Regions from separate parts of the Pseudoalteromonas sp. SG43-7 genome, predicted to be linked through region 2. Evidence: predicted binding sites of a transcription regulator. Region 2 holds the regulator's gene; each other region holds the start of a gene.
What was found. Region 2 encodes FliA, which starts transcription of late flagellar genes. Its sites were predicted from a motif close to CTAAAGNTNNNNNNNNNNNNGCCGATA; they were not measured.
Positions count from the first base shown of each region.

Region 1: a site for FliA is predicted at 5,545-5,571, ahead of pomA (flagellar motor protein PomA). Genes of this name have one in related genera too.
Region 3: a site for FliA is predicted at 3,443-3,469, ahead of H5200_RS04345 (DUF4402 domain-containing protein). Genes of this name have one in related genera too.

Region 1 is NZ_JACJEY010000022.1:59,645-67,597, forward strand. Features, by position in the region: gene H5200_RS11825 (hypothetical protein) at 1-1,831, opposite strand, end outside; gene dxs (1-deoxy-D-xylulose-5-phosphate synthase) at 2,229-4,094, opposite strand; gene ispA ((2E,6E)-farnesyl diphosphate synthase) at 4,200-5,087, opposite strand; gene H5200_RS11840 (exodeoxyribonuclease VII small subunit) at 5,091-5,333, opposite strand; gene pomA (flagellar motor protein PomA) at 5,635-6,402, shown strand; gene H5200_RS11850 (flagellar motor protein MotB) at 6,405-7,325, shown strand; gene H5200_RS11855 (hypothetical protein) at 7,473-7,953, shown strand, end outside.
Region 2 is NZ_JACJEY010000008.1:62,926-70,878, reverse strand. Features, by position in the region: gene flhA (flagellar biosynthesis protein FlhA) at 1-111, shown strand, start outside; gene flhF (flagellar biosynthesis protein FlhF) at 135-1,616, shown strand; gene H5200_RS05345 (MinD/ParA family protein) at 1,609-2,469, shown strand; gene H5200_RS05340 (RNA polymerase sigma factor FliA) at 2,496-3,206, shown strand; gene cheY (chemotaxis response regulator CheY) at 3,247-3,630, shown strand; gene H5200_RS05330 (protein phosphatase CheZ) at 3,648-4,412, shown strand; gene H5200_RS05325 (chemotaxis protein CheA) at 4,427-6,634, shown strand; gene H5200_RS05320 (chemotaxis response regulator protein-glutamate methylesterase) at 6,703-7,845, shown strand; gene H5200_RS05315 (flagellar motor protein) at 7,838-7,953, shown strand, end outside.
Region 3 is NZ_JACJEY010000006.1:128,890-136,842, reverse strand. Features, by position in the region: gene H5200_RS04360 (hypothetical protein) at 1-1,491, opposite strand, end outside; gene H5200_RS04355 (molecular chaperone) at 1,498-2,310, opposite strand; gene H5200_RS04350 (DUF4402 domain-containing protein) at 2,319-2,786, opposite strand; gene H5200_RS04345 (DUF4402 domain-containing protein) at 2,794-3,387, opposite strand; gene H5200_RS04340 (SPOR domain-containing protein) at 3,508-4,140, opposite strand; gene galU (UTP--glucose-1-phosphate uridylyltransferase GalU) at 4,261-5,139, opposite strand; gene H5200_RS04330 (thymidylate synthase) at 5,175-6,026, opposite strand; gene lgt (prolipoprotein diacylglyceryl transferase) at 6,041-6,844, opposite strand; gene H5200_RS04320 (sulfite exporter TauE/SafE family protein) at 6,856-7,665, opposite strand; gene ptsP (phosphoenolpyruvate--protein phosphotransferase) at 7,910-7,953, opposite strand, start outside.

The DNA.
Region 1 (7,953 bases), on a different contig from region 2:
AATCAATGCCATGTATATTGGTAGGGGCTGGGAATGCGACTCCTGCTGTTGCGGGTGTAATTAAGCGATCTTCCCCGGTTACAGTGCTCATACCCGCCATTAGCTTGCTTTTAACTTCATCAAAAACAGCAATAGTCCCATTGGTTAATGCCACAAATGCTCTATCAGTAGTGACATCATAGTCAACATCCCATGGACGTGCACCACCGCTTGCTGTGAGCGTCAAAAGGGGCGTTACATCACCCGTAGTACATGTTGAGAATATTAATATTCCCGGTGTTGTGGCATTGTTTTCAGCGACAAAAATCATTCCACTGTCTGATGCTACATCAATACCTTTTGGCGAGATTAGGCCGGTATTACTGCCGCTGATGATAGAATCTTGGCTTAGTGTAAATACCTCGCCATCACGGTGCATCGCGACTTTATTGGAAATAACAATTCCACCTACAGAGGTTGTGCTGTTATCAAAGCTCGCATAGCTGTTACCGGCTTTATCAAAGGCAACACTTTCGATTGTTTGACTTGCATTATAACTGCCAATTTCACTTGTTAACTGTGCATTTAGACGTGAAATTTGTCCTGTTGTAGGGCCTGCCGCGCTTGGATTACTGCTTACAGCAATACCCATCAATGGCATATTAGTCATATAACTGTCAGATACATCAGGCATATCATTATGCATCACTGTTGCGGTTATTGACTCTGGCTTAATCGTTGCGGTGACGCTATCTGGACTAATGTCACCACTGACGCCATTAAAGATATTGCTAAATACCAGAATTGCATCATTAGATTTTTCTGCAACGCGTAAGTCGCTACCAGTCAGGCTGATATCCACAGGGTTACCAAGCATAGTAGCAGGGCCAGCGATACTGCGAGCAACCGTGGTATTGCCAGTAGCAAGGGATGCGTTGTTGATCACAAATAATGCGCCGTCGGTTGCATCACTGGCACTGCCGACGTCAGAAAGTACTAATTTATTTGTATCAGCATCATAAACGATACCATGAATATTAACGGAAACTTTGTTACCGCTTGCATCACTGGGTGTGATTGTACGAGTTGCCATAGCGGTAAAGCCACCATCTACATAATTATCGTATACTGCAACATCACCATTAGTGAGTGCCACATATAAGCGATCGTTTATATCATCGTATGTTACATCCCACGGTTTTGCGTCTGTAACTGTACTAGCTAAAGGCGCTGCATTTCCTGCGGCGGTAGCACCAAAGACAGTGATCTGCATGGCATTAAAGTCAGCGGCAAAAATGAGTCCGCGCTTATTTGATATATGAATACCTTTGGGATTGACTAACGTAGTGTTGCTGCCGGTAATGGTACGATCACGATTACTGTCAAACATACCCCCATCGGCACGGCTTAATACTTGGCAAACGGTGCTAAGAGCGCCATTACCAGAATCGCTGGCTTGAATTAAATTACCTAAGCTATCAAATGCAACACCTTCATTTGCACCACTATTAAATGTTTTTAACTTTGCAGCATTTTGATTAATCAAATCAACGGTGCCTGCATTATCAGCACCATTATTAGCCAAAATAAAAGTTGCGGCTGCAAATCCTGGAGTACCATCTGATCCATTCGTGCCATCGCTACCATTTGTACCATCAGCACCATTACTACCATCGACGCCGTCCATGCCCATTTCACCTTGCGGGCCTACAGCACCATCTTTTCCATCATCGCCACTACAGCCGGTTAAGCCAATCAAAATTGCTAGAGTAAGCGCAGACAAACAAAGTTTACTGGTCATTAATTGTGCGTGAATAGATTTGGTGCTTTCGCCTGATTTTAACGTTTTCATAACTTGTACCTTCTTAAATATTCCATCAAATGTGAACATACAAAGAGCTTGGCTTAAAACAGCTTATACCAATCGTGTTAAGTTGTTAGTCATTTATAGCGACGGATAAATAGAGTGATAACAAGGCATAAATTTTTATATGTAGTTGTTCTACATGAAAAATTCATAACGCCGTTAGCGCTTTATTTAGCACGCTAGAAAGGCTAAATATTTAAGTCGATTGGTATTATATAAAAGCGTGAACACTTTGCTCACGAGCTAACCTCAGTGAATAAACGTGGCAGGGAAATAATTGGATGCAAGAAAGTTGAAAAAAAAGTGAGATTTTTTTAAATGTTTGAAAATAAATAATAAAGGAGCCTACGCTCCTTTGTTATTTTATTAACTTAAACTTTGGTTACTTAGTAATAAAGTTTTTTATGCTATCGAGTATACCTTGTGAGCCTAAGCCCATTTCATCGTGCATTTGCTCTTGCGTGCCATGCTTGATGAATTCATCGGGAATGCCTAAATTTAGGATGCTTACTGTTGCTTTGATAGCTGCTAAATATTCATTAACAGCAGAGCCTGCACCACCAACAATCGCGTTATCTTCAAGGGTTACAATGACGTCATGATCGGCTAATAAAGTGTCGATTAGTGCGCTATCAAGAGGTTTAACAAAACGCATATCAACGAGGCTGGCATTTAATTCATTGACTGCCAGTTGAGCGTTTTCAAGTAAAGTACCAAAGGATAAAACTGCGATTTTAGCACCTTGTTTAATCACACGACCTTTACCAATTTCAAGCTCAGTCATTTGCTCGCAGATTTCAGTTGTGCCAGCACTACCACGAGGATAACGAACTGCAACAGGGCTGTTACAACGATAACCAGTGTACAGCATTTGCCGACATTCATTAGTATCACTCGGTGCCATGATAATCATATTGGGGATACAACGGATAAAGCTTAAATCGTATGCGCCTTGATGAGTTTCGCCATCAGCACCAACAATACCAGCACGGTCAATTGCAAATAACACGGGTAAGTTTTGCAGAGCAACATCGTGAATAAGCTGATCGTAGGCACGTTGTAAAAAGCTTGAATAAATAGCGACAACTGGTTTTAAGCCTTCGCAGGCAAAACCTGCGGCTAAAGTAACCGCGTGTTGCTCGGCAATGGCAACATCAAAATATTGCTCAGGGTATTCTTTTGAAAAACGCACCATGCCTGAGCCTTCACGCATAGCCGGGGTGATTGCCATAAGCTTTTCATCTTGACTTGCCATGTCACACAACCAATCGCCAAATACTTTAGAAAAAGTCGCAGCGCCTGGTTTTGATTTTGGTAGGCTGGAAATCGCAGGGTCGAACTTAGGTACGCCGTGATAGCCTATTGGATCTGCTTCTGCTGGTTTATAGCCTTTACCTTTCTGGGTTTTGATATGCAGTAACTGCGGCCCTTTTAGGTTACGCATATTGCGCAGTGTATCAACCAACATGTTTACATCATGACCATCAATTGGGCCAATGTAATTTAAGCCTAACTCTTCAAAAAAGGTGCCTGGGATAACCATGCCTTTTAAGTGCTCTTCCATGCGGCTGGCTAATTCTTTTACTGGTGGCACGCCAGATAGCAGCTTTTTACTACCTTCACGAATGTTAGTGTAAAAACTGCCTGATAAGATACGAGCGAAATGATTAGTAAGTGCACCGACATTTTCAGAAATCGACATTTCGTTATCGTTTAATATGATCAGCATGTCAGATTTAACATCACCTAAGTGATTCATTGCTTCAAACGCCATGCCCGCGGTAATCGCACCATCACCAATAACCGCTACTGTTTTTCGTCCTTTGCCTTCTTTTTGCGCCGCAATTGACATGCCTAAAGCAGCAGAGATCGAGGTGCTTGAATGGCCAACACTAAAAGTGTCGTAGTGGCTTTCTTCACGAAATGGAAACGGATGTAAACCGTCTTTTTGGCGGATCGTGTGCATTTGATCACGGCGCCCTGTGAGAATTTTATGTGGGTATGCTTGATGGCCTACATCCCATACTAAGCGATCTTCAGGGGTGTTATATACATAATGAAGCGCTACAGTAAGCTCAACTGTGCCTAAACCTGATGCTAAGTGACCACTACTTTGCGAGACTGAGTTTAGTAAGTAATCACGTAACTCATTACTAAAAGCAGGTAATTTGTCTTGCGCTAAATCACGCAACTGGGCTGGTTCGTCAACCAAACCTAATAATGGATACTTGCTACTATCAAGTGTCATGATTTTTAATACATCCTTCGCTAACCAGAGGTCATTATAGCGTAATATTACTCTGATTCTTTAGTTATTTTGTACATCATTACTTGCTCAAGCTAGAGCCTAGAATTAATAATCGCGTTCAACAATATATTTTGCCAAGTTTTCTAGCTCAGAAGTGTCAGCATCTATTGCTGCTAACGCATCGAGTGCGCATTTTAGTAATGATTGTGCTTTTTGTTTTGCACCTGTAAGCCCAAGTAGAGCAGGGTAGGTCGCTTTATTTGCTGCAACATCGGAGCCTTGTGGTTTACCTAAGACTTGGGTATCACCTTCGATATCAAGAATATCGTCTTGCACCTGAAAAGCCAGCCCAATTGCATCACCAAACTGTTTTAATTGTAATAATGTTTGTTGATTTGTATCAGCTGCGCATAATGCACCTAAAGTAATTGCACAATTTAACAAAGCACCTGTTTTTAATTTATGGATACGTTCGAGCTCAGCTAAATTGACTAATTTGTCAGTCGCTGCAATATCCAGTGCTTGACCACCGACCATACCTTCAATACCCGATGCTTTGGCAAGTGCTGCAATCATTTTTAACTGTTGCTGTGCAGGAACGTTAAATGAATGGTTAGCAATTAAATCAAACGCTAATGTTTGCAGCGCATCACCGGCTAAAATAGCATGAGCTTCGCCATAGACAATATGGCAAGTCGGTCTACCACGTCGCAGGTCGTCGTCATCCATCGCGGGTAAATCATCATGAACTAACGAATAACTATGAATACATTCAATAGCAGCAGCCAACACGTCTAAATCTTGTTTATTTGCGCCAAGCATTTTTCCCGTGGCATACACTAAAAATGGTCGTAATCGTTTACCGCCATTTAAAACGCTGTAGTGGGTGGCTTGTTTGATGCTGTGCTCGGTATCGAGCGGTTGCTCAAAATACCGATTGAGAGTGGCTTCAACATCTTGTTGAGCACATTTTATTTGCTCTGTTATTAACACCCGTTATTCCAAATCATTATCAAAGTTAGTAAGTGGTGACTGACTATCACTACCCATTAAAATAGCTACTTTTTGTTCAGCTTGTTGTAACTTACTTGAAGATGCGCCGGCTAAAGCAATACCGCGTTCAAACTGTTTTAATGATTGCTCAAGGGAAAGCTCTCCTTGCTCCATTTCTGTGACGATTAAGGATAATTCATCAAGCGCTTGCTCGAAGCTTAGGTTCTCTGGTTTTTTCGTCGCCATACTGATTTAACTTAGATGATAGAAATGTGAGGCCAATTTTAGGGGGAATGCTAAACTAGGTCAAAGGGTGATGCATTTTTTTTGAATAATTAATTGTTTTCTTGCCACTTTTAATTATTTATACCTTTACTTAAGCCTTGCAGGTTATCAATGGTAGCTTAAAATGCTAAACAGGGTTGAAAACTTTCATTTCATTTTTTTCATTAAATGGTTTAAGTAATTCAATAGATTGCCGATAAGCTGTTAATAATAAAAATTTGTTGCTGGTAGCAACAAAGCATCGATTCCTCTGGAGGGGTAAGTGGATTTAGCAACCATTATAGGTATTCTCGGAGCTATTGGTCTTATTGCTATGTCAATGGTACTAAGTAGTGGCGGCGAAGTGGCTATGTTTTATAACACGCCATCGGTGGTTATTGTTTTCGGTGGTTCGATTTTTATAGTGTTATCAAACTATACGATGAGTCAATTCCTCGGTATCGGTAAAGTCGCGGCTAAAGCCTTCATGTTCAAAATAGAGTCACCTGAAGAGCTTATCGAAAAAGCAGTTGAACTTGCAGACTCGGCCCGTAAAGGCGGATTTTTAGCACTTGAGGAAGCAGAAATACCCAATGCGTTTATGCGTAAAGGGGTTGATATGCTTGTTGACGGTCATGACGCTGATGTTGTTCGTGCCACCTTGCAAAAAGATATTTCTCTTACTTCTACTCGTCATGAATCGGGGGCCGGTTTGTTTAAAGCGCTTGCCGATATTGCGCCTGCGATGGGTATGATAGGTACTTTGATTGGTCTAGTTGCGATGTTGTCGAATATGGATGACCCTAAAGCGATTGGTCCTGCGATGGCGGTAGCGCTTTTAACAACATTATATGGTGCGTTTTTAGCAAACGTGGTGGCAATTCCTATCCAAGTAAAATTGGAATTGCGTAAAGACGAAGAAGCAATGAATCAGCGGCTAATTTTAGATGCGGTATTAGGTATACAAGATGGCCAAAACCCAAAAGTCATCGAAGGTATTTTGAAAAACTACCTCGCTGAATCAAAACGAAAAGTGGATACTGAGGAGTAAGCATGTCAGATCAAGAGTGCAAGTGTCCACCACCCGGGTTACCAGCATGGATGGGTACCTTCGCGGATTTGATGTCACTATTGATGTGCTTCTTTGTACTTTTACTCGCGTTTTCAGAAATGGATGTACTTAAATTTAAACAAATCGCAGGCTCAATGAAGTTTGCCTTTGGTGTACAAAATAAAATAGAAGTAAAAGATATTCCCAAAGGAACATCCGTTATCGCGATGGAGTTCACCCCAGGTAAACCTGAACCTACTCCAATCGAAACCATTCAACAGCAAACTGTCGAAATGACCCAGCAAATGCTTGAGTTTCAGGCTGGTGATGAAAGCTCAGCTGGCGGTCGTCAAGAGCAACGCGGTAATAAGCGTGGCGGTGAGTCACAAAGTACAGCGCAACAACAAGCATCAGAACAATCTATTTCTGCAGCTGATCAAGAGCAGGTTAATGAGTTAGTTAAAAAGATAGCCCAGCAATTGGAACAACAAATCATGGATGGTGCTGTTGAGTTGGAATCATTAGGTCAGCAAATTATTATTCGTATTCGTGAAAATGGTTCATTTCCATCTGGGAGTGCATTTTTACAACCTAAGTTTAAACCAATCATTCGTGATATAGCTGCGTTACTAAAAGATGTGCCAGGCGAAATTACGGTGTCTGGTCATACTGATGATTTTCAAGTTTCGAATGAGCTGTATACCAATAACTGGGACTTATCATCGAAGCGTGCAGTTGCGGTTGCAACTGAAATGCAAAAAGCGCAAGGCTTTGATAAAACCAGAATGGTTGTTGTCGGTCATGCCGAAACTCGACCACTTGTTCCAAATGATTCTGATGCGGATAGACGACGTAATCGCCGCGTGGAAATTTCAATAATGCAAGGCAAGGCTAAGGAATCAGATCCGATAGATGTTCGTTAAGATGCTTGGCAAAGTACCTAATTTAGCTTAAAGTAGTTTTTTAACAAGTGTAACGGAGTGTCTGATGAAAAACGTTGATAAATATAGCTATATGCCGGGCAATGGTTCTGGTGGCGATGATGAAGAGAAGAATGTTAAGTAACGTCAATGCCTAATTGGGTGAACAATTTAATTTTTATACTTGAATATAGCTGGGTGTTATTTTTACTCCCAGCTATTTTTGTATTTTACATACGTAAGGATTGGTTGGCATTACGCTTTGTCTTGATTACAGCTGTTTTCTTCTTGTATGGCGCTGTGATTTATTCAAGCCTTAGAGAGTTAGATGACCCTTATATTTGGCGTTATGTAGTTTGGGCTTTTAATGATATTGCTTGGATGGCTTTGATTGCTTACTGGGCTATTAAAGATAAAGTGTATCTTTGGCAAAGTGTGATCGGTCAGTTGGTTGTAATTAGTGCGCCTATCTTACAATTATTTAGATTAGTGGATCGCCACCTTTGGGATTTATCGTATAGCACTATGCTATATAAAACGTTATTACCTTTAATCAATATTGGCACTGTCGTTGTGTGCTACCTTCCTCTGTTGTATTTATTTATGCGAAAAAATCGCAGTTTAAAGAGCT
Region 2 (7,953 bases):
ACTGTGTTATCTCGTTTTGTTAAGTACACCATTCCAGGATTGCGAGTGATGTCTTATCAAGAGGTACCAGACGAAAGACAGATCAAGATTGTCAGCTCAGTAGGCCAATAATCGGATTTTAAAGGGGTTGAACCATGAAAATAAAACGTTTTTATGCTAAAGATATGCGCACCGCACTGAAAGAAGTTAAAGATGAACTCGGTGTAGATGCTGTAATCATGTCAAATAAAAAATTAGCCAATGGGGTAGAGATTGTTGCCGCCGTTGATTATGAAAAAGCAGCCCCGAAAGCACCTGCACAAGCACATGTTGCTACGGCACAAGCACAAACAAATGCTAACTTTGTTAAACCTGCGCCACAACGTACACAGCCTGAGCCGCAAGCTGCGGTAGCTGATAGCTTACAAGCATTATTAGAGCGCCAATCACCGCGTCCACGCTCACCTGAGCTTGCGTCGATGTTTAGCCAGTCAGGGATTGATACATCAACTCAGTATCAACCACAGCAACAACATCAAGCACAGCAAACTCGCCATGAACCACAAGCACATAATGATTTTGCTCGTCGCGATACTGCGCCGCGTCCACAAACGCAAGCACATAGCTTAGGTTTTGATGATGATCTAGAAAGTGGTTTTGATGATTTAGATACTCCGATGCCAACAAAAAGTGCAGCCAAAACAGATGAAATCACCGCTATGCGTGATGAAATGGCAGCGATGCGTCAATTACTTGAGTATCAAGTATCTGGATTGATGCAACAAGATTTAGCGCGTCGCGACCCTACTCGCGCATGCATGATCGATCGTTTAGTCGGAATGGGTATTGACAGTGAAGTTGCAGAGCAAATGGCTTGTTTTATTCCCGATGATGTGTCACGTCAGCAAGCATGGCAAGCGCTATTGCAAATGGTTGAAAACCAAATGCATACTACAAATAATGAAATACTACGCCAAGGCGGCGTATATGCTCTTGTTGGACCTACTGGGGTTGGTAAAACTACAACCGTGGCAAAACTTGCAGCCCTTGGCGCACAAAAATATGGCGCAGATAAAGTTGCGCTTATTACCACTGATACTTACCGTATTGGCGCTTATGAACAGCTTGCTACTTATGGCCGAATCATCGGTTGTGGTGTAAAACAAGTTAAAGATGCCAATGAATTAGCAGAAGTTTTATATCATTTACGAAATAAGCGTCTAGTATTAATAGATACAGCGGGAATGAGCCAACGTGATTTACGTTTAACTGAGCAGTTAAATACACTAATGCGTAATCAACGTGTCGATATTCGCAATTATTTAGTGCTCAGTGCGACCGCACAAATTAATGTTTTACAAGAAACCGTAAGACACTTTAAGAAGGTACAATTAAGTGGCTGTATTTTCACTAAATTAGACGAATCATTAAGTTTAGGTGAGATTATTAGTATAGCGATTCAAAATCGCCTTCCAATAGGGTATCTTACTAACGGTCAGCGCGTTCCAGAGGACATTCGGGTCGCCAATGCAGAGAAATTAGTAAAAAAAGCAGAACAATTGTATTTAAAAAGAACAAAAGCACAACATTCACGACGCCAAGCAGTAGCGTCAAGCACAGTAGGGATGTATGATTAACACAGTATTAGATCAAGCAAGTGGCCTGCGTAAAATGAGTCAAAACAATAATAACGGCGTTAAAGTTATCGCTGTAACAGGTGGCAAAGGTGGCGTAGGGAAAACTAACGTCTCACTTAACACTGCGATTGCGTTGGGTCAGCTCGGAAACCGAGTGTTAGTACTGGATGCCGATTTGGGTTTAGCAAATTGTGATGTGATGTTAGGACTTAGGGTAGAGCGTAATCTATCTCATGTACTATCAGGTGAATGCGAGCTCGATGAAATTTTAGTTGAAGGGCCTGCAGGAATTAAAATAGTACCAGCGACGTCAGGCTCGCAAAGTATGGTGGAACTTTCACCATCAGAACATGCTGGGTTAATTCGCGCTTTTAGTGAATTAAATACCGAATTTGATATATTAATTGTTGATACTGCTGCTGGTATCTCTGACATGGTATTAAGTTTTTCGCGCGCAGCGCAAGATGTCATGGTAGTAGTATGTGATGAACCGAGCTCAATAACTGATGCTTATGCATTAATCAAAGTATTGAGTCGTGAGCACGGTGTGTATAAATTTAAAATCGTTGCTAATATGGTGCGCAGCATGCGTGAAGGCCAGGAACTATTTGCTAAGCTCTCAAAAGTAACGGATCGCTTTTTGGATGTCTCAATGGAATTGGTAGCAACAGTCCCGTATGATGAAAATATGCGTAAAGCAACTCGTCGTCAGAAAGTGATTGTTGATTTATTTCCAAGTTCCCCAGCAGCAATAGCATTTAAAACATTAGCGACAAAAGCAGTTAAATGGCCTATACCTAATCAACCATCTGGTCATTTAGAATTTTTCATAGAAAAATTAGTAAACGGCTAACTATGACGGCATCGGTGAATAAAGCGATGGGATATCAATCGACACAAAATTTAAATGTGATTGTTGAGCGACATGCTTCCTTAGTCAAAAAAGTGGCTTGTCATTTAATCGCTCGTTTACCCGCGAGTGTGCAACTCGATGATTTGATTCAATCGGGGATGATAGGGTTAATTGAAGCATCAAAGAACTTTGATGCGACTAAAGGTGCAAGCTTTGAAACCTTTGCAGGCATTCGTATCCGTGGTGCGATGCTGGATGAAATGCGCCGAGGTGATTGGGCTCCACGCTCAGTGCACCGTAATAGCCGCAGAGTCGCTGAAGCGATTAGTGAGCTAGAAAGCAGCCTGAATCGAGAACCTAAAGACAGTGAAGTTGCTGAAAAACTTGATATTACGCTAGATGAGTACCATCATATTCTTAGTGATGTAAATTCAAGTAAAGTGTTAGGTATAGAAGACTTAGGGGTAGATGAAGATGTTATCACACCAGTGGGACATGATTTAGCACTGGACAAGCCCTTTAATAACGTTAAAAATGAACGCTTTAATCAATCATTATTAACAGCTATACAATCTTTACCTGAACGAGATGGGTTAGTATTGTCGCTGTATTATAACGATGAAATGAATTTAAAAGAGATTGGACATATACTCGATGTAAGTGAATCGCGTGTGAGTCAGATACATGGTCAGGCGATGATTAAGCTCAAAGCAAAAATCAATGACTGGATTAATTAGTAGTAAGTAAATATAGGTTCAGACCTCACCGGAGGATGTTTTGGATAAAAACATGAAAATTCTTGTTGTTGATGATTTTTCGACGATGAGACGTATTATCAAAAATCTGTTAAGAGATTTGGGTTTTACAAATGTACAAGAAGCTGACGATGGCTCAACAGCTTTACCGATGTTGCAGAATCAAGAATTTGATTTTGTAGTTACAGATTGGAACATGCCTGGCATGCAAGGAATCGATCTCTTGCGCGCTATTAGGGCCGATGACAGCCTGAAACACATTCCTGTTTTAATGGTAACAGCAGAAGCTAAAAAAGAACAAATTGTTGCTGCTGCACAAGCTGGTGTTAACGGTTATATCGTTAAACCATTTACAGCTGCAACACTGAAAACCAAATTGGAAAAAGTGTTTGAGCGTTTAGGTTAAATAAATAGGAGAGGCTTATGTCAGCACCTGCTGCGCCTCAGATCAGTTTAGAACAAGCCCGTCAGCTTGTGGTTTACCTTGAAAACGGTGAACAAGATAAAGCTGATCAGTTAATTATTGATGCGGCGTCAAAAGAGCAATCAGAATTATTTGCCGAAGTAGGCAAACTTACGCGTCAGCTTCATGATGCGTTGAAAAATTTTGAGCTTGATACACGTTTAGCTGATTTGACCAAAGATGCACTACCCGACGCGAAGCAGCGTCTTAACTATGTTATGGAAATGACCGAAAACGCTGCTAATAAAACCATGGATGCTGTAGAAGCAAGTTTACCCATTGCCCAACAGCTTGCTGATGACATTTCAGACATTAAACCCACTTGGGATCGTTTAATGAACCGTGAAATTGAGCTAGGTGAATTTAAAACACTTTGCCATAGCTTAGATAAGTTCATGAATAGCTCGCAAACTAAAACGGATGAGTTGCAAGGACTCATGACCAATGTGTTAATGGCACAAGATTTTCAAGATTTAACCGGTCAAGTGATCCGTCGGGTTATCGAGCTTGTTAGAGAAGTAGAAGACAGCTTGATCCACTTGTTGACAGCATTTGGCAGCCAAGATGATAACGAAACAAAAACAATAGCACCAGTCATTGAAAAACCGCCTGCTGAAAATACACTTGCAGGCCCTGAAGGGCCAATTATTGATAAAGAATCTCGTGATGATGTTGTCTCAGGACAAGATGATGTTGATGATTTATTATCAAGCTTGGGCTTCTAAGAGGAGAAAACTGCATGAGCTTTGAAGTCGATGAAGATATTTTACAAGATTTTCTAGTAGAGGCTGGAGAAATTCTTGAGCTTTTGTCAGAACAGCTGGTGGAGCTTGAAAATAACCCAGATGATACCGAATTACTCAATGCAATTTTCCGTGGTTTTCATACGGTAAAAGGCGGCGCAGGCTTTTTAAGCATGACTGAACTAGTCGATGCTTGCCATGGTGCAGAGAACGTTTTCGATTTATTGCGTCAAGGTGTTCGTAAGGTTAATTCCGAACTGATGGACGTGATCTTGCAAGCACTCGATACTATCAACGAAATGTTTGCGACTATCCAAAGTAGAGAAAAACCAGAACCAGCAAATCCAGAATTACTCGCTGTTTTACATAAATTGGGGCTGCCGCCAACGGCTGAAGAATTAACTGGCAGTGCTGAACCTGCAGGCGATATCCCTGTTGTTGATGCTGATGATATTTTAGATGATTCTGACGATCCATTTGCGCTAGACTCATTATTTGATGGTCAAGTTGATAGCGATCAAAAAGATGTTCAAATCGATGAGATAACAGAAGATGAATTTGAGAGTCTGCTTGATGAGCTCCACGGACAAGGGAAAAGTCCTATAACGCCAACAACCACTGTCAGCAATGAATCATCAAATAGTGATATTACTGATGATGAATTTGATAATTTATTGGATGAATTGCACGGTATTGGTAGCTTCGGTCTAGTAAGTAATAAAGATACTGCAGGCACCGAAAGTGCTGCGCCTAAACCGACCCAAGCACCTTCAGCATCGACGAAAAGTAATGGTCCAGATGAAATCAGCGATGATGAATTTGAAGCTTTACTTGATGAATTACATGGTAAAGGCAGCGCGCCACAAGCGGTCGCTGAGACTGAGCCAGCACCCGCTAAAAAAGCACCAACACCTGCACCTGCACCTGTTGCCGCAGCTAAGCCAGTGCCCAAACCAGCAGTGTCTGAGCCTGTGAAAGCAGCTGAAAAATCCGCACCAGCTCCAGCGACAGCTGTTGCTAAAAAACCAGCTCCTCCACAAGCTGATACGACGGTGCGTGTTGATACAAAACGCCTAGATCAAATAATGAACATGGTTGGTGAACTGGTATTGGTTCGCAATCGTTTAGTCAGTTTAGCAACCAATACTGAAAGTGAAGCGATGGGTAAAGCCATTTCGAATCTTGATGTAGTAACCGCAGACTTGCAAGGTGCGGTAATGAAAACGCGGATGCAACCGATCAAGAAAGTGTTTGGTCGTTTTCCTCGCGTAGTCCGTGATTTAGCCCGCAGTTTGAGAAAAGACATTAACTTACTGCTCGTGGGTGAAGAAACCGATTTAGATAAAAACTTAGTTGAGGCACTGGCAGATCCTTTAGTCCACTTGGTGCGCAACTCGGTTGACCATGGTATTGAAATGCCTGATGTGCGTGAAGCGGCAGGTAAGTCAAGAACTGGGACTGTTACTTTATCAGCATCGCAAGAGGGTGATCATATTTTGCTCACCATTCGTGATGATGGTGCAGGTATGGACCCTGAAAAACTGAAAAAAATAGCAATCAATAAAGGGGTGCTTGATCACGAGCAAGCAGCTCGATTATCTGATACAGAAGCCTATAACCTTATTTTTGCACCAGGCTTTTCCACCAAAGAACAGATCTCTGATATTTCGGGTCGTGGTGTGGGTATGGATGTGGTGAAAACCAAAATTACCCAACTAAATGGTTCTGTGAGTATTCAATCTGAGCTAGGTGTAGGCACAATCCTAGAAATTAAAGTACCGTTAACGTTGGCTATTTTGCCGACATTGATGGTGGTTGTCGGTGAGCAAACATTTGCATTACCACTGGCTGGTGTTAATGAAATATTCCACCTAGATCTAACTAAAACGAATGTAGTTGATGGTCAATTAACCATTATTGTTCGTAAGAAAGCACGACCGTTGTTTTATTTAGAACATTGGTTAGTTAAAGGTGCTGACAGATCATTACGCAAAGCTCAAGGCCATGTTGTAATTGTACAAATTGGTACGCAACAAGTTGGTTTTGTAGTGGATTCATTGATTGGTCAAGAAGAAGTTGTTATTAAACCGCTTGATGCTTTACTACAAGGAACACCTGGTATGGCAGGTGCAACGATCACGTCTGACGGTGGTATAGCGCTGATCTTAGATGTTCCAAACCTGTTAAAACACTACGCAGGTTAGGCCAATTCTTATCTTATTGTGAGGGCTAAATATGGCTCTCACAGATAAAATTTAACAAGAGTATGCCAATGGCAGTTAAAGTTTTAGTTGTTGATGATTCAAGTTTCTTTCGCCGCAGAGTGAGCGAAATACTCGAGCAAGATAAGGATATCGAAGTAATTGGTTTTGCGGTAAATGGCCGAGAAGCGGTCGATAAAACAAATCAACTTCGTCCAGATGTAATCACCATGGATGTTGAAATGCCCGTGCTTGATGGCATTAGTGCTGTAAAAGAAATCATGGCAGCAAATCCAACCCCTATTCTGATGTTCTCCTCACTGACTCGTGATGGCGCAACAGCAACCTTAGACGCACTTGATGCGGGTGCTCTAGATTTTTTACCGAAAAAATTTGAAGATATTGCTCGTAATAATGAAGATGCGATTAAGTTATTACAAAATAAAGTAAAAGAAATTGGACGCAAGCGTCTTTCGCGCTTTAGTCGGCCGACAACGCCTCCTGCATCGGCACCAATACCTCCCGTTTCTGCAGGTACAACAAGTCGCCCTGCGATAACTCAACCAGATCGAAGCTTTAACCGGAGCGCTGCACCTGCGACTAATATTGCAGCTAACACTCGCGCTTCAGGAAAGAAATATCAAATAGTTGCAATAGGTACTTCAACGGGAGGACCTGTTGCACTGCAAACAATTCTGACTCAGTTGCCCGCTAATTTTCCGCACCCTATTTTGTTAATACAGCATATGCCAGCTGCGTTTACGCCAGCATTTGCCGCACGTTTAAACGGCTTGTGCAAAATAAAAGTAAAAGAAGCACAACAAGGCGACCGATTAATGCCAGGCGTCGCGTATCTAGCGCCGGGCGGTCAACAAATGTTGATTGAGGGACGGGCTGGCAATCGCACTTTACGTGTTTTTGAAGACGATAGTGCCCGGATCACCTATAAACCAAGTGTTGATGTTACTTTTGCAAGTACAGCCAAATCGTTCCAAGGTGATGTATTAGCTGTGGTACTTACAGGCATGGGCGCAGATGGAAGAGACGGTGCAAGAATGCTTAAACAAGCCGGCGCTACTATTTGGGCACAAGATGAAAAAACCAGTGTGGTATATGGTATGCCACAAGCGGTTGCTAACGCAGGGTTATCATCGGCAAGCATTGCGCTTGAAGACGTTGCTAATCGGTTAGTTCGAGAGATTGGTTGTGGATAAGTTGTCGTTTCTAGGCCTGTTCGTTGCACTTTTGGCGATTGGTTATGGCTACTCACTAGAAGGCGGTGTTGTGAGTGCTTTATTTAATGGCCCGGCATTAATCATTGT
Region 3 (7,953 bases), on a different contig from region 2:
TTGTTCATGTTGATTATTTTTCTGGTAATCTAAGTTTAATAACAGAGCGCTAAATAAGCTAAGGTTAGTCCCCAGTGACATGTGTTGTAGGTCGTCATGTGTTCTTTTTTGTGCCAATGCAGCGGTATATATCGAGAAGTCGTCTGTAATACCTTGCTCGTAGCGCCCTGCTATTTGCCAGCCCGTGCTGTCATTATTGAAGGCTGTATTGCCAAGCAATTTTTTACCCTGCTCAGAGACTGATAGTTCATAAAATCCTTCACCTTGTGCTAATTGGTTACTATCAATAAAATAATATTCGCTTTTTCGCTCGACCTGCCCTTGAGGACCATAAAAAATAAGCTCGAAGTTGTTCTCACCATAAAACAAATCAACATTATTAAAAATATAACGACCATCTGATAAGCTTAATTGCTGCGCAATCAATACGCCGTTACGATAAAGCTCAACGTCCCAGCCTAACTGAATCGGACCACTTAAATTAATACGGTTACTATCAAATTGTTGAGTCAGTCCGCGGTTTGAAAACTTAATACCACGACCATACTGACTGTTGTAACGGCTGCCAACTTGTGTGGCCGTTACATCACCAAACTCAACTTCACTGGCTGCTAACACTCCCAGTAATGAGCTTTGCGGGTCTTGCTTAGTAAATGTTAAACGCGAATCGCTGAGTAAATCGCCCTCGCGACCAGATAAAAAGTATTCGGCAGATAAATAAGCAAAGTCTTGTGCACCTAATAATGAGTAACTTGTTCTATTTTGATTTTTATCAGCACTGTAGTTTAATTGTAAATCAGCAACAGGTGATGAAAGCGCTTGATACGGGCTGGCTTTCCAAGGCAAGGTGGGCTTGGCATTACGATTCGAGGGGTTAAGCCTTCTACCATGGCGTTCTCGCTGTTGTTCAATTGGTAATAAGATGGCCGAACTTAACTCTATTTCTAAATCACCATAATCGACTGTAAATTGCAGCCCAAAAACCTCTTTTAACTGCGCCATTTCAATATACATGTCATCATCAATGCTAATATCAGCAGCCGTTAGTTCAAGCATACCTGCGTCAGTTATCAGTGTTGCAGGCAGGGTGCTGGCATCTAAAATGAAAGGCTGTTGATCTCGATACCAGCCTTGAGCAGAACGAGTTACAAGATCAACATCTATTCCAAATTGCAATATATCAGCTAGGCTACTAAGGCCAAGTTGAATACCCTGATCACTTTTTAAAGCGAACACTTCGCCTAAGTAGTAATCATTTAAAGACAACGAAAATAATAAAAACTCACCGCTTGCGATCCGCGGTTGGTTTGACGCAACAGGGCTGTTAACGCTAGGCTGAGAAGCTGTTGGTAAGTCGGTTAATTTAGCTTCAATCTTGCGAAGTGTTTTTAATGCATCATTCACAGTTACGTTATTAGTCGCGAATGCATTGTTACTAAGGCATAAACTTAGCCATAGTGTAATGCACTTTAGCCCTGTATTCTTGGTCATGAAGAGTTAAAGTTGCAGCATTTTTGGACTAATCGCTAAAGCATACTCGGCAAAATTTATGTCTTGATATTCATCTGCACCGATATATTTAAAAATAACAGTACCAGGCTTATCTAGGGTTTTATCACTAAATAAACTCAACATTACCTCGGCATTTTTTACATCCGAGTAAATACTTAAATTGCCAATTTCAGCGATAGCTTCCAGCTTAGCATTAGCATTTTGTTGATAAAACGCGGTTAATTTACCATAACTGCTAAAGTGAGTTTCACGATTGAGTTTTAATTTAAATTGTAGTCGTTGGTTGCCCTGGTTTTTAATCACTTGCGCTTGCTCAATGAGTACTTTTGGTACTTCAGCATGTTCACGAAGGATGACTGGAATACTGTAGCTCATGATCATATTAATTTTTATTGAACTCGTACTATTTGGGTTTTCATTTGGCAACGCCTGAAATAATAAATGCGAACGATATTCACCATCTGCTAACTGTTTTGGTTTTCGAATTGCAATTTTAACGGTTTGCTTTTCACCAGGCGCCAAACGCATTTGCTTTGGTGATAAGCGCGTCATCGGGCTTAAACTTGTCGCCGTCGGCTCAAGTAAGGTTACATACCCTCCGGTTGATGTGGATTGCTTTTCGCTCCACTGCACTCGGTAAGTTTTGTACTCGTCACTGGTGTTGATCACTGTGACCTTTGCAGTACGTTGACGCTCGTCAAAACTAATACGAGTAGGAGAAATAAGTAAATTCGCCATTACCGCCTGGCTAAAAAAACAAAAGCTTAAAAGCAGTATCACGGTTAATTTATTAAACATTTAAATCCTTAATAATCCACTGAAATTTCTAAGTTTGTGGTTGTTGAATAGTCGCCGTCAACATATTGTTTGCCGCTTGTATTTATTTCTAATTTACCACCAATAAATACATGCACTTCGCTAAACTCATCGCTTGTTGCGTCTTTAGGAAAGCCATTTAAGGTCACTCTAAAGTCGGCACTACTACTTCCTTTAGTATTGTGTTGCATAGTTGCAGGAGCCACTAAATTCATGGAAACTCGAGTGCCAGGGGGGATGTCAGTGAGTATCAGCTCAGCTGGGCGACCATCTTTAAGGATATAGATTTCGCCAGAGGTGCTAATCGAACCATCATCCTTGATAATTACAGAACCTATTTGATCACTTTTAAGAATAACTAAGGTGCCAAAATCAAGCGCTTGTTGCTCTATACTCGCGGCTCTTGTTGACTGTGAATACAGTATTGAAAGCATCGCAAATAACAAGAAAAAACGCATGATTAAATTAATAAGCAACTTCTAATTGAAAAGTGCCTGTATACTCAGTATCTCGGTACGCTTCGCTAGAAATTGTTGATGCTGTAGAAAGAGTTGCACCAATATTAAACGATACACTGCCATCACCGTCAGCAGTTAAATTAGGCGTCACTGATGAATAATAAGCGTTTGCATTTGGACCGCTAGTGATAAAGTATGTCCAAGTACCAACCGTAAAGTTTGGCTCATTCAAACCTTGGCCATTAGAGCTCAGGGTTGTTGCTGTTGGGTTAGTAATTGATAAACGAGCATTTGGCACTACTTCCGATACTGTAAAAGATGCAGGCGAACCTTGCTCTATTATTGAAATAATCGCAGGTGCGTTATCAGTTCTAGACGATACAGGACTTGCTGTAGGCTCAGGGTTGATAACCAATGTAGCTTGGTTAACACCGTCTGGATCTGCAACCGCTCGAATTGTACCAAAATCTAAGTCAGGTCCTTTTGTCAATACAACTGTATTTTGTACTTTAACTTTCGCATCAAAGCTTTCGGTTGTAGCATAAGTCGCGAATGAGCTTGCTGTAACTGCTGCTGCCAGAAGAGTTGAAAATAATTTCATATTAAATCCTTATAAGAGATGGGACATTACCCTATGTTGCCCCTATCTTAGATATTATCGACACTCAGAACAATTACTTTAAGCTTAATTACTGAAAAATCAGAAAAATAGCTTATTTAATTACAAAGGCTGACCAACAAATGGGGCACTCAGGCATTTTTGGCCTAAATTTTGTGCTAATGAACAAAATAGATTGGCCTCGGTATAATTTTGAAATGGCCCAACTCGTAACCCATACAAGGTAACGCCTTTATTGTGACGCTCTGTCATTACAAAATCTAATTGGCTAAATGCCTGCGGATATTGTTGCTGCAACCTTGCTATTTGCGTTCTCACTCTCTGTGGTTTTAAATATAGCCCAAGTTGCGCGCCTGGCAGTGAGTTGCCATACAGTGGCAGAGGGCGGTTTTCGATAGTTTTTGAGGAGTTAGCAGTATCAGGGATCTGTATTTTTTCAGCATAATGAGCCACCGTAACATTATCTTCGCGAAGCACCGCTGGGTTTTCTGCAATATCAGTTTGAGAGGAAAGTGCCATTATTAATAGTTGCAAGTCTTCCTCCATCGCAGCTAAACGAGTAATACTCTCTTGTTGCGAGTGCCATTGCTGAACATACTCTTTGACTTGTTGATCAGAAATTAATGCAGGCTGCTGTTCCACCGGGTTAGCATTAATACTACTGCACCCACTAAGCCAGACAGTTGCTGTAACCAACACTGTGGTATACCAAGTTTGTTTTTTAAAACACATCATCTGTTAGCATCAAAAATAAATAATGCCATATTATAAGCAAAGTCAGTGCCAGTTTCAGGATTTTTAAGCAATAAAAAAGTGCCACTAAGGCACTTTTATAAATTGCATGACTAAATGAGCTTAAACTAAGGTTTTAATAAAATCACTTAGCTCATCTTTAAATTCATCACGACGCAGTGCAAATTCAATAGTGGCTTTTAAATAGCCCAACTTACTACCGCAATCATGACTACGCCCTTTTATCGCATAAGCAGCAACAGATTCTTTTTCCATTAGCATCGCAATTGCATCTGTTAACTGAATTTCGTCGCCGGCGCCTGCGGGAGTTTTTGCAAGTAATGGCCAAATATTTTTACTTAGCACATAACGACCTACCACAGCCAAATTTGATGGTGCGCTATGCACAGGAGGTTTTTCAACCATATTAAGGATCGCTGCGCTTTGCCCTTGTTCAAGCTTTACGTCGCCTAAATCGACCACACCAAACTTATCAACATCCTGCATAGGCACAGGCTCAACCATTATTTGGCTCTCACCGTTTGTATTAAAGCGAGTAATCATTTCAGCTAAATTATCTTTTTTAAGATTACTTTCAACATCATCTATGATCACATCAGGTAAAATAACCACAAACGGTTCGTTACCAATAATTGGCGCTGCACAGTTGATTGCGTGCCCTAAGCCTTTTGCTTCACCTTGGCGAACGTGAATAATTGTCACATCTTTAGGGCAAATAGCTTGTACTTCAGCAAGTAACTGACGCTTTACCCGCTTCTCTAGCGTTGCTTCTAGCTCAAAACTGGTATCAAAATGGTTTTCAATCGAGTTTTTACTCGAGTGAGTCACTAATACAATTTCTTTAATACCCGCAGCAACCGCTTCATTAACTACATATTGAATCAAGGGTTTATCTACAACAGGTAACATCTCTTTTGGAATAGCTTTAGTAGCTGGCAACATTCGGGTGCCAAGTCCTGCGACTGGGATCACTGCTTTCATTATTCTCTCCTTAAAACTATGATGCTTATTAATTGTTACACTGAAAACGGGTATTTAATTGCTTCATGGCATTGATAGCCATTTACCTCAAAGTCATCACGGGTGACCCACGTTTCGATATCTTCGAGTGATTTAATATTTGGATTAATCGTCAACGTCGGTGATGCAAATGGCTCACGCTGTAACTGCACATCACGCATTAATTCCAGTTGGTTCTCATAAATATGGGCATTAACGATTTTATGATAGGCCTTACCTGCTTTGTGGCCAGTGATCTGCGCGACCAGTGCAAGCAATACAAAACATTGAATTTGATTGAAATTCAAACCAAGTGGCACATCACAGCTGCGCTGATACGAGGTTAAATAAAGCGTATCGCCAAGAAGCGAAAAAGTATGCGTGTGCATACATGGGCGCAAACACCCTAACTCAAACTCACCCGGATTATAAAAAGTGATGATCTCGCCTCTGTCATCCACACCATTTTTAAGATTATCAATGACCTTTTTTAGCTGATCTAACGGTGTGCCATCAGGGCGTCGCCAATCACGAGCTTGTACGCCATATACACGGCCCATATCATCTTCACCTTTACGGTTCGGATTATTTAACCATGCTTGGTTTTCATTAGCGTTAGCATCCCAAGTCATACAACCTATGTCGCGAAATTGCGCAGCACTGCTATAACCACGAAGGTAACCCAACAGCTCTGCGATTGCCGCTTTGTAATAACTTTTACGGGTGGTGATCATTGGGAACTTGTTGTTCGCAACGTCGTATTCAAGCTCCGCATTAATGACTGTTAAACAACGCGTTCCCGTACGTTTATTCTCAACCCAGATACCTTCATCAACAATGCGCTGACATAACTCTAAATATTGTTTCATTATTCGCTTCTTTTTTATGCTTTACTGGCAACAGCAGGCTGTGGCTTTTTGTATGCCCATATTATCAAACCAAGACCAGCAATGACCATTGGCAATGACAATATTTGACCCATTGATATAAAATCAGCAAACAATCCTAGTTGTGCATCTGGTTCGCGCACATATTCAACGCAGAATCTAAATACCCCATAGCATAGTAAAAATAATCCGCCGACACTACCCGCTGGACGTGGCTTTTTAGTAAACACATACAAAATAATAAACAGCACGAAGCCTTCTAAAAAGGCTTCATACAACTGTGAAGGATGACGCGCCAATGGCCCACCATTTGGGAATACCATAGCCCAAGGCACATCGGTAGTTCTGCCCCATAATTCGCCGTTAATAAAGTTACCAATACGTCCAGCTAAAAGGCCAACCGGCACTAGCGGTGCAACAAAATCACCCACTGCAAGTAACTGTTTTTTACGTGTCCAGGCAAACACACAAATAGCGGTTATCACCCCTAAAGTGCCACCGTGGAAAGACATACCACCTTGATCGATTCTAAATAAATACAGTGGATTTTCTAAAAAGTAACTAAATTGATAAAACAGTACATAGCCAATCCGACCACCCAGAATAACCCCTAACATACCGTAGAACAGTAAATCACTGACCTCTTCTTTCGTCCAACCCGAGCCTGGTTTAGTTGCTTGCCTATTTGCCCACCACATCGCAAAAGCAAAGCCAATTAAATACATTAAACCGTACCAACGTACGCTAAGAGGACCGACAGTGAAAATGATCGGATCGATCTCTGGAAATTCAAGAGCCATAAAATTAAACCTTAACTAAAAACCATTTGAAGCGCGATGATAATCAGTAACACCGCGAACACTTTTTTTATCGTTGAAACGGGTAAATAATGCGTTGCTTTGGCTCCTATTGGTGCCATAAACCACGAGGTTATTACTATACCTAATAATGCCGGTAAATACACAAAACCTGCAAAGCCATGTTGTAAATCGGTTACTTGCCAACCAGCGCTGACATATCCCACAGAGCCAAATAGCGCAATCACAATGCCACATGCTGCCGCGCAGCCTATGGCTTTTTTAATATCAACTGAAAAATAGTGCAGTAGCGGCACAATCAATGCGCCGCCACCAATACCAATCAAACCTGATAATCCGCCCATCACTGCGCTAATAGCGCCAATAACTGGGCCACTTGGCATAGGTTTGACCGCGACAGGCTTATTACGAGCAGACAACACCATACGAGCAGCAATAAACACCACACTAACAGCAAAAACGATGCGTAATAACTGTTCTGGAATTAAACTCGCGGCAAAACCACTGATCAGAGCACCAAGTCCAACGCCAGACATAACCCAAGGCGCAATTTCCCATGGCACATTTTGATTTTTATGGTGTGCTAATGCAGATGACGTTGAAGTGAATAAAATAGAGGCAAGCGAGGTAGCAATCGCAATAACCAGTACATGATCAACCGCAACAACATTAAAATGCACTAATAATGAACTCAGTACTGGCACAATAATTAATCCACCGCCAATGCCTAATAACCCAGCTAAAAAACCAACCACACAACCTAATAGCGCGCAGCTGATAATCAGGATAACTAAATCATGCATCGTACACTCTTATAAAATTGGATTTATTATATGCATATACTAATCGATTATATCGAATCTTTACAGCACTCGTTTTGGTAATACCAATCGTGTTAAGTTATTAGCCATTTATAGCGACAGATAAATAGAGTGATAACAAGGCATAAATTTCGACATGTAGTTGTTCTACTTGAGAAATTTATAACGCAGTTAGCGCTTTATTTGGCACGCTAGAATGGTTAAATATTTAAGTCGATTGGTATAACTAAGAAGCCTGATTTGGGGTATAAAATAATTCACCAAGTTGAT